Regions from separate parts of the Actinomadura sp. 21ATH genome, predicted to be linked through region 1. Evidence: riboswitches for the same ligand, from Rfam matches in the RefSeq annotation. Region 1 holds a riboswitch; each other region holds the start of a gene.
What was found. A riboswitch is a leader RNA that binds a small molecule or an ion and turns the genes downstream of it on or off. The one in region 1 is predicted to bind cyclic di-AMP.
Positions count from the first base shown of each region.

Region 2: it holds a riboswitch for cyclic di-AMP, as region 1 does, so the genes downstream of both, ACA361_RS07155 (hypothetical protein) here and ACA361_RS16280 (CHAP domain-containing protein) in region 1, are expected to answer to the same signal.
Region 3: it holds a riboswitch for cyclic di-AMP, as region 1 does, so the genes downstream of both, ACA361_RS29305 (coiled-coil domain-containing protein) here and ACA361_RS16280 (CHAP domain-containing protein) in region 1, are expected to answer to the same signal.

Region 1 is NZ_JBGNUR010000004.1:337,860-341,110, reverse strand. It holds gene ACA361_RS16285 (NlpC/P60 family protein) at 58-1,095, shown strand; cyclic di-AMP (ydaO/yuaA leader) riboswitch at 1,525-1,701, shown strand; gene ACA361_RS16280 (CHAP domain-containing protein) at 1,709-2,479, shown strand; gene ACA361_RS16275 (hypothetical protein) at 2,531-3,251, shown strand, end outside.
Region 2 is NZ_JBGNUR010000002.1:106,627-109,877, forward strand. It holds gene ACA361_RS07145 (serine hydrolase domain-containing protein) at 1-497, opposite strand, end outside; gene ACA361_RS07150 (TerD family protein) at 714-1,289, shown strand; gene ACA361_RS07155 (hypothetical protein) at 1,369-2,016, opposite strand; cyclic di-AMP (ydaO/yuaA leader) riboswitch at 2,026-2,187, opposite strand; gene ACA361_RS07160 (arsenate reductase ArsC) at 2,537-2,944, opposite strand; gene ACA361_RS07165 (ArsR/SmtB family transcription factor) at 3,048-3,251, shown strand, end outside.
Region 3 is NZ_JBGNUR010000012.1:135,122-138,372, reverse strand. It holds gene ACA361_RS29315 (serine/threonine protein kinase) at 1-260, shown strand, start outside; gene ACA361_RS29310 (S8 family peptidase) at 431-1,597, shown strand; cyclic di-AMP (ydaO/yuaA leader) riboswitch at 1,770-1,948, shown strand; gene ACA361_RS29305 (coiled-coil domain-containing protein) at 1,952-2,893, shown strand.

The sequences.
Region 1 (3,251 bases):
GGTGCCCGTCGCTAGTGTCGTCCGCTGACATCGTGGACGAGAGGGGCACAACCGATCGTGGCCAGTGATATCACCGAGGCGGGCCCGGCTCCCGGCCGTTCCCGCCAGGGCTTCATGGCGGGGCGCGGCGCCTCCCGCCGGTTCACGGCGACCGTCTGCCTCGCCGTGACCGCCTCGCTCGCCTTCCCCGCCACCGCTGCGCACGCCGACCCGAGCGCGGCCGACGCCCGCAAGAAGCTCACCAAGCTGAACGAGCAGGTCGAGCAGCTGGTGGAGAAGTACAACCAGGCGAACGAGAAGCTCAAGGTCGCCAAGAAGAAGTGGAAGGCGACCCAGGCGGCGGGCAAGGAGGAGCAGGCGACCTTCGAGCAGCTCCGCACGAAGATCGCCGCCATGGCCGCCAACGCGTACAAGCAGGGCGACACCGGCGACGTCGCCGGGTTCGTCGGCGCCGAGAACCCGCAGGCCGTGCTGGACCAGGCCGCCGTGTTCTCGCACCTGTCGCGCAACCGCAGCTCCGAGATGGCCCAGTTCCTGGCCTCGGCCCAGCGGGTGCGGCGGGAGCAGGCGCAGGCCAAGGCCGCCTACGACGAGGCGCTCGGCAAGGCCAAGGAAGTGAAGGCCAAGAAGGCCGAGGTCGACAAGTCGATCGCCAAGCAGAAGCGGCTGCTGGCCCGGCTGGGCGAGCCGACCTCCTCGGGCGGCGGCGCCACCGGCGGCAGCTACAACGGGCCCGCCAGCGGCTCGGCGCGCACCGCGCTGAACTTCGCCTACGCCCAGCTCGGCAAGCCGTACTCGTACGGCGCCGCGGGTCCGAGCTCCTACGACTGCTCGGGCCTGACCATGAAGTCGTGGGCGGCGGCGGGCGTCAGCATCACGCGGACGACCAACTCGCAGTACGCCGCCACCAAGCGGGTCGCCAAGAGCGCCCTGCAGCCCGGCGACCTGGTGTTCTTCAACAACCTCGGGCACGTCGGCATGTACGTGGGCGGCGGCAAGATGATCCACGCCCCGCGTACCGGCAAGAACGTGGAGGTCGTGAGCATCACCTCGGGCTACTACCTCTCCAACTACTACGGAGCAGGGCGGCCGTAGGACCGCGACCCCCGAGCGGCACCCACCGGCGGACCAGGAGTTATTCCTGGTCCGCCGGTTTTTTGTGCCCTATTTGCCAACTTCGCGACCTTTGGTACCTTGTGTCCCACTTACGGCGTCCCCCAGGCGTCGTTCCCGGCCCGTGGTGCACTCCAGCACCACCCGCCCCTCCCGCGGCGCCCCCCAGGTGCCGCCCCCGCTCGGCGCCTCCCAGGTGCCGCGAACCGGCCGGCCCGGCCGTCCAGTGAGCACACCGGCAGCGCGCATGGGTGCCGCCGGCGCCTCGCGGCGGCCCTCCCATCGGGCCGTGGCCGGGGGCGCGTCCCGTTCCACCGGGCCGCCCGTACCCCCTTCTCCTTCCCGCAGCGCCCTCGCCCCCGAGGGCGCCGGAAGACCTGACCAGACCCGATAGCGGGCGCCCGGCGCACGGGCGCCCACCCGCCGAATCCGCGATCGCGGAACCGGGGACCCACATGTCCCATGGGGTGAATCGGCCTCGTACCAGCCCGCACCGGCCCGGCGCCGGCCCGCGCTCGTACGCGCCGTAGGGCAGCTTCCACGCCCGAACCCGTCAGCTAACCCGGTAGGCGGCATGGAAGCTGAGGAGCCCTCCGTGGCAGGCAAGCACCGCAAGACCCATCCCCTCGTCGCCAGCCTCCGTACCACCGGCGGCATCGTCGCCGGCGCGACCGTCGTCGGCCTGGCCGCCGTCACGACGCAGGCGTTCGCCGGCGAGGCCGGCTCCCCCGGCCGCCCCGGCGCCTCACTGGCCGCCGCCGCGGCCCAGGCGGAGAAGGCCGGCGCGAACGGCGAGGCGAGCAAGCAGAGCAAGCAGAGCAAGGCGAGCAAGGAAGGCAAGGCCGGCGGGGCGAAGGGCTCCCGCGAGCGGACCAGGAAGCCCACCGCGGACGACGCCATCGAGCTGGCCAAGTCGCAGGTCGGCATCTCCGAGAACGGCTCGGGCCAGACCAAGTTCCAGGACTGGTACATGACGACCGAGCGGGCCAGGGAGACCGTGGCGCGCGACGGCGGCTCCATCAAGGCTTACGACGACGCCGCCTGGTGCAGCATGTTCATCTCCTGGATCGGCGACCGCATCGGCTTCAGCGACCAGCTCGGCAAGGACGCCTGGACGGTCGAGCACGCCAAGTGGTTCAAGGAGAACGGCCGCTGGGGCACCGAGCCCCGCCCCGGCGCAATCGTGTTCTTCGACTGGGGCGGCGGCAAGTCGCTCGACGACATCGTGCACGTCGGGATGGTGGTCGAGACGGCCGGCCGCGGCAAGGTCCGCACCGTCGAGGGCAACACCTCCAACGCCGTCAAGATCCGCGAGCGGTCGGCCGACCAGATCGTCGGCTACGGCTACCCCGACTACGCGAAGTGAGCCTTCCTCCGGCGGGCCGGACCACGCGCGGCGGTCAATAGGATCTCGCGCATGGACGGACCGGCCGGCGGGCGGTGGCGCGGCGTCCCGCGGCGGCGGACCCTGGCGGTCCTCGCCGCGGGCGCCGCGCTCTGCGCGCTCGCGGGCGCCGGCGTGACCGCCGCCCGCACCGGCCCCGGCGGTCCGGCGCCCGGCCCCGCCGCGACGGCCGCCGCCGACGTCGGGCCCCCCGACCGGCGGGCCGTGGAGGCCGTCCTGGCCAACCGCGAGCGCGCCGTGCGCGACCGCGACCGGACCGCCTTCCTCGCCACGGTCGCCGCCGCCCCGGCCGGGTACCGGCGAGCGCAGGCCGTGATGTTCGACAACCTGCTCAAGCTGCCCCTGGAGGGGTGGCGGGAGCGCTTCGCCGCGGTCGCGTCCACGGCGGGCGGCGCCGCGACCGTCCAGGTGGAGCTGCGCTACCGGCTGCGCGGCCACGACGCGGCGCCGCTGGTCCGGACCCGCCACCTGGCGTTCGCGCCGCGCGGCGGCCGCTGGGTCATCACCGGCGACGGCGCGGGCCGCGGCCTGGCCGACGACGCCGAGATCTGGGACGGCGGCCCGATCACCGTGGTCAGGGGCCGTTCGGTGCTGGCCGCCGGCGACGGCCCCGGGCTGGCGGAGATCGCGCGGCGCCTGGACGCGGCCGTACCGGCGGTGGACGCGGTCGCCGGCCCGCTCGCGGAGAAGGGCTGGGAGCGCCGCGCCGTCGCGCTCGTCCCCGCCGACCCCG
Region 2 (3,251 bases), on a different contig from region 1:
TGCAGGAGGCGGCGCACGGTGACCTGCGACAGCCGCGGGTCGGCGGTCTTGCCGGCCGGCGGCGCCAGGTCGAGCAGCTCGGTGACCGGGGCGGACAGGCTGAGCCTGCCGTCCTGGACGAGTCGTGTCACGGCCGTCGCGGTGATGGCCTTGCTGAGGCTGGCCAGCCGGAACAGCGAGGTCGGCTGGACGCTGAGCGCGGCGTCGTCGCTCCAGCTGTAGCCGCGCGCCAGCACGAGCCTGCCCTTGTAGGTCACGGCCAGGGACCCGCCGGGGATGTTGCGGTCCTGCATGAGCTTCTTGACGGCCGCGTCGAAGCCGCTCAGGCCGCTGCCCGCCGTCCCGGTGACCTTCCAGGTACGGGCGGCGGCACCCGTCCTGACCGCCGTGCCGGCGGCGGAAGCGCATCCTGACAGCAGCGCCGGCGTCGCCGTTCCCACCGCCGCCAGCCCCGCCAGCCTGCCGAATTCTCGCCGACTCGGCCGCTTGTACGACACCCTGCCCCCTTGATCGTTTACCGCGAAGACGCGAAATATACCGATCTTGGGTCCCGCCGTCGATACGGCCGGTGGCGCCCGGGCGGGCGGCGCCGCGGTCGGCGCACGGTCCCCGCGTCCCGCGACTTGCCGTGCGCGAGAAGGCGGGGACTGTAGGACTTGCCCGGGACGCCGGGCAGCGATCGAGAGACGGTCCGTCCCCGGCCGAGGAGCCCGATGACCCATCACCTGTCCAAGGGCGGCAGCGTTCCGATACCGGACGCGGCCGCCGCCCCGGTGCCCTTACTGGTCGCCTTCGGACGCCGCCGCGAACCCGCGTTCGCGCACTGGCGGATCGATCCCTGCGCCCTCGTGGTGGGCACTCAGGAGACGGCCACCGCCGCCGGACTCCTGGTCCACGCCGGCGCACCGGCACTCCCGGACGGCGGGATCCGCTACCTGCGGAACGGCGACGAGCCCGAGAGCACCGGCGCCGCGCGCATCGGCGTCGATCTCGCGGCGCTCGACACCGCGGCACGGGTGTACCTGGCCGCCACCGTCGTCGGCGCCGACGGCCGTCCCGGAACGTTCGGCGACGTGCTCGGCGCCCACGTCCGCCTGACCGCCCACGACGAGCTGGCCCGGTACGAACTCGACCAGGACGCCTCCACCGAGACCGCGATGCTCTTCGCCGAGATCTACCACCGCGACCGGAGCTGGCGGTTCCGGGCCCTGGGGCAGGGGTTCACCACCGGCCTGGACGGCATCACCGACCGGTACGGAGGCCGGACGGAGACCGCCAGAACGCGGTGACGGGCCGCCCCGAGGTTCGCGCGCGGGGGCGGACGCCCCGCCGGGTGTTCCGGCGGGGCGTCCGCTCACCGTCGTCCGCTCACAGCTTCTTCGGGCGGTACGCCTTGTACTCGCTGCCGGAGTCCAGGCCGTAGTCGCGCGTCCGGTGGTCGGTGCCGTACCGGCCGCGCTGCTCGTAGGCCCAGTAGGAGGTGCGGTCCTCGTCGGCCCACTTCTCGAAGATGACGACGTGCCGGGTCGTGTTGGTGCCCTCGGCGTCCATGACGAGGTCGCCCTTCTTCAGCTCGGACATCTTGATGCGCTCGGTGTACCTCGACGAGGTGAGGCCCACCGTGTTCGGGCCCGGCTTGGGCAGGTCGAGCGCCATCGCGACGTAGCCGGAGCAGTCGGTCCGGTAGCCGTCGTGGTAGTCGCTCTGGCTGTACGGGATCCTCCGGTCGGTGTGCGGGCGCCAGGTCCTGGCGCGGGCGATCACCTCGGAACGTTCGTCGCGGGCCTCGCCCGCCTTCTTCCCGGCCTCCTTCCCGGCCTCCTTCCCGGCGGGCTGCTTCTTCGCGGAGAGGGTCGCGACCGCGGCGGCCCTCTCGCCACCGCCGGGGTCGGACGATCCGGCCGACGCCTGCACGGTCGTCGCCGCCACGCCGGCCACGGCGAGGCCGGCCAGCACGCCGGCGGTGCCGCGGGACAGGCCCAGGGGGCCGCGCTTCTTGCTGTGCTTGCCTTGCAAGGGGAGACTCCTTGGCTTCCAGGACGCCTACCGGGTTAGCTGACGGGTTCGGACGTGGAAGTCGCCCTACGGCTCTGGAACGGGCCGATTCACCCCTGCGCGGACCGTCGAGGTCGCGCGCACGGTGGATCCCCGGCTCCGCCATGACGGCGGACTCGGCGTTGCCGCTGCGATCCTTGGGCGCGGGGCGCCCGTCCACGGGACCCGGTGTCCCGTGCGCGAAAGAGCGGCGCTGTATGGGTCATGCGGCCATGCGAGGACCGCGTGCTCTGAGAGCGGCTGCCGGCGCACTCGGCCCCGCACGCCGCGGCGTGCGCATGGGAAGGGCCTGACTACTAGGTCTCGGAGAGACCGGGCGCGGCAGGGGGGACAAAGCGCCTGGGGGGCGCATTGGTGGACGACAAGCTAGTGCAACCACCAAAAGAAGGCAAACGCCCCCAAAATCATCATCGCCCCAGCTCAGAGGGGTACACTACGGCCCGCCCGGCATGGCACGGCCCGCCACACCGCCGGGCCGCGGTCACCTGGCGATCGGCAGCTCGGCGATGAGCCTCTCGACGCGGCGGCGGATCTCGTCGCGGATCGGGCGGACCGCCTCGACGCCCTGGCCGGCGGGATCGTCGAGCCGCCAGTCCAGGTAGCGCTTGCCGGGGAAGACCGGGCAGACGTCGCCGCAGCCCATGGTGACGCAGACGTCGCTGGCCTGGACGGCGTCGGCCGTGAGGATCTTGGGCCTCTGGGCGGTGATGTCGATGCCCTCTTCGCGCATGGCCTCGACGACGGCGGGGTTGACGGAGTCCGCGGGCGCCGAGCCCGCCGAGCGGACCTCGACGGCGCCGCCCGCCAGATGGGCGAGGTACGCGGCGGCCATCTGGGAACGGCCCGCGTTGTGCACGCAGACGAACAGGACGCTCGGCTTGGCGGACATGACATCTCCCTGGCTGCGTCGAGGAGCCGCGGGCGCGCTCCGACCCGTGCGAACCACCCTGGTAACGTATCAGCGCATGATGACATCAGTCGACCCTGATGTGATGCGCCTGCTGGCGGATCCGCTCCGGGCGCGCATCGTGTCCCTGCTGGCCGGAGAGGCGCTGTGCACCTGCCACCTGGTCGAGGAGACCGGCGCCAAGCAGACCAACATCAGCAACCATCTGCGCGTGCTGCGCGAGGCCGGGCTGGTGGAGACCGAGCCGTGCGGCCGCTTCACCTACTACCGGCTGCGCGCCGAACCGCTG
Region 3 (3,251 bases), on a different contig from region 1:
GCGCCTCGTTCCCGGTCGAGGTGACGTTCGAGAAGGGCACGAAGGCGGGGCGCGCGGTGTACCCGCGGAACGGCTGCACCGGAACGCTCGCGTTCGCCCGCGGGACCAACCGCCAGCTGCACATGTCGCTGACCATCGCCAAGCCCTGCACCGCCGGTGACGTGCTGGTGAGCCGGCAGCCGGACGGGTCGCTGCAGTACGCGTGGTCGGCGCCGGGCAGCGCCGAGGTGGGCTACCAGGGCAAGCTCAGCCGCGACTGAGGCGCGGCCGGGACACGCGTCCCTTAGTGACCTCAACCGGTCGGCGTAGCCGAAATGCCGGATTTAACGGCCATATCCAGCAGAGATCCAATAAAGTACCTCCGCCCGGGGTCGCCTCGACCCCGGCCGCGGGCGCCGTGCGCGGTCCCCGCGTGAGAGAAGGAGAGCTCTTGCGGACTTTCCCCCGAAGGGTGCTCATCATCGGCGCGGTCGCCTCGGCCGGTACCGCCGCCACCCTGCCCGCCTTCGCCGCAACCCCCCAGGCGCCGCCCGTCCCGGTGGTCGCGGCGCAGGGCACCCCGGCCCCCGGCCGGTACATCGTCACCGTGAAGCCGGGTTCGTCCCCGGCCGGCCCGGCCGCCCGGGTCAAGGCCGCGAAGGTGCAGCGGTACGACCGCGTCCTGAACGGCTTCGCCGCCAAGCTGGACCCGTCCCAGCTGGACCGGCTGCGCCGCGACCCCGCGGTGGCCGCGATCGAGCAGGACCAGCTCGTCCGGGCGTCGGCCACGCAGAAGAACCCGGTGTGGGGCCTGGACCGGATCGACCAGCGCAAGAAGACGCTGTCGAAGACGTACACGTACAAGTCGACCGGTACGGGCGTCAACGCGTACGTCATCGACTCCGGCCTCGCCCACACCCACCCCCAGTTCGGCGGCCGCGCCTCGATGGTGTGGGTCGGCCCCGAGTTCAACGGCGACGGCTGGGACCGCAACGGCCACGGGACGCACGTGGCCGGGACGATCGGCTCCGCGACGTACGGCGTGGCCAAGAACGTCAGGCTGCGCGGCCTGCGCGTGCTGGACGCCGACGGCTACGGGTACGTGTCGACGATCGTCGCCGCCATCGAGTGGCTGCAGAAGAACGCGGCCAAGCCCGCCGTCGCGAACCTGTCGATCGGCGGCGGCAAGTCCGCGGCGATGAACGCGGCGTTGGAGAAGCTGTCCCGGTCCGGCGTCTTCACCACGGTCGCGGCCGGCAACGAGGGCCAGGACGCCTGCAAGACGTCCCCGGCCAGCGCGGGCTGGGTCATGGCGGTCGGCGCGACGACGGTCCACGACAACCGGGCCACCTGGTCGAACTACGGCAAGTGCCTCGACATCCTGGCGCCGGGCTACGGGATCACCTCGACCTGGCCGGGCGGCGGCAAGGCCACGGTGAGCGGCACGTCGATGGCGGCGCCGCACGTCGCCGGGGTCGCGGCCCTGTACCTGGCCGGGAAGAAGACCGCCACTTTCCCGCAGGTGCAGAAATGGCTGAACGACAACTCGACAAAGGGACAAATCGGTCGACTTGGGAGCGGAACGCCCAACCGGCTCCTCTACAAGTCGGGTCTGTGAGTCGCGTCACGTAAGATGGCCCGGCTCCCAGCGGGGGGCCGGGCCCGGTGGGCGGATGAACCATTCCACTGTTCGCACCGTTTAATCTTGGCGAGGATCCGGATGGTTCCGAACAGTTCGTTATTGTTCGGTCGGTGACTCGCCCTGACCCCCGGGGCGGGCCGGCCGGACCGGCCTAATCCCGGCGCGTCCCCCCGCCCGGGAACCGGGGACCCATACGCCGGCGGGTCCGGGCTTCGCGCCCGGCCGCCGGCCGGGGTGAATTCACCGCCCGCCCCCAGCGGACGGTGATAGGGCTGCTCCCGGCCCGAACCCGTCAGCTAACCCGGTAGGCGATCGAGGAGAGGAGAGGACGTGGAGACCCCCAACTCCACCCGCCGGTGGCACGCTCGGCTGCGGCGCCCCGCCTTGGCACTCGCGGCGCTCGCCGGTGCCCTGCCGCTGACCGCGGGCACCGTGCCCGCGGCCCATGCCGACCCCGGCGACTCCGGACGCATCAGCAAGTACAACAGGCAGATCGCGCAACTGGAGAAGGCGTACGGCGGCGACCTGGCCAAGCTGAAGGACGCCCAGTACGGCGTCAAGAAGGCCCAGGAGAAGGCCAGGGACCTCCAGGCCGACCTCCAGGTCGCCCGCGGCCTGGTGGCCCAGCTCGCGGCCAACCAGTACATGAGCGGCGGCGCCGACCCCAGCGTCACCGTGCTGGCCGCCGACGACCCGTCCAACGCGCTCAGCAACATGAGCCTGGCGAGCCACGTCGCGCTGAACCAGTCCAACAAGGTCCAGCAGATCCAGAAACTGGTGAACGAGCAGGAGAAGGCCCGCAAGGAGTACGAGGCCAAGATCAAGGGCCTGCAGAAGGAGATCAGGGACCTCCTCGGCCAGAAGACCAAGATCCAGGCACTGGTCAAGAAGTACAAGCCCGAGTCCCCGAGCGTGGGCATGGGCGGCGTCACGCCCCGGATGCTCAAGGTCAAGAACACCCTGGACATCGAGTTCGGCCCGTTCCCGACCATCGGCTGCGTCCGCAGCACCGGCGACCCGCAGGACCACGGCACCGGCCACGCCTGCGACTTCATGGTGAGCACCGGCGGCTCCTCACCGTCCGCCAGCGGCCGCTCCCAGGGCGACCGCACCGCCAACTACGCGGTCGCCAACGCCAACCGGCTCGGCATCAAGTACGTCATCTGGCGCCAGCGCATCTACGACATGCGCAGCCCCGGCTGGCGCATGATGGAGAACCGCGGCGGCATCACGGCCAACCACTACGACCACGTCCACATTTCGGTCTTCTAGCCGCGGACCACGAAATCTCCTGAGAGGCCGAATCGGGGGCGCACACGCCCCCGATCTCTTTCCACCCAACATCTCAGCGCACGAACGTCCCTGAGGCGGAAGCCCCGCGTTCGTAGGCGCCGCCGATCAGTCGACCGGGGACTGCTTCGGACGCCGGTTCGGGCCAGGTTCCCAGACGGGGTACCGCTCCCCTTCGGGGGTCGTCAGAACGAAGATCGAGTTGACCTGCCCCAGTTCCGCGTTCGGACGGCAGCCGAGCTCGTGAGCGTAATCCTCCAAGCTCTCTCGGGGGCCGAGCCGCCTCCATCGTTGCAACAAGCGATCGATGATCTCCGGGTCGGTTGAGACGACCCATGGC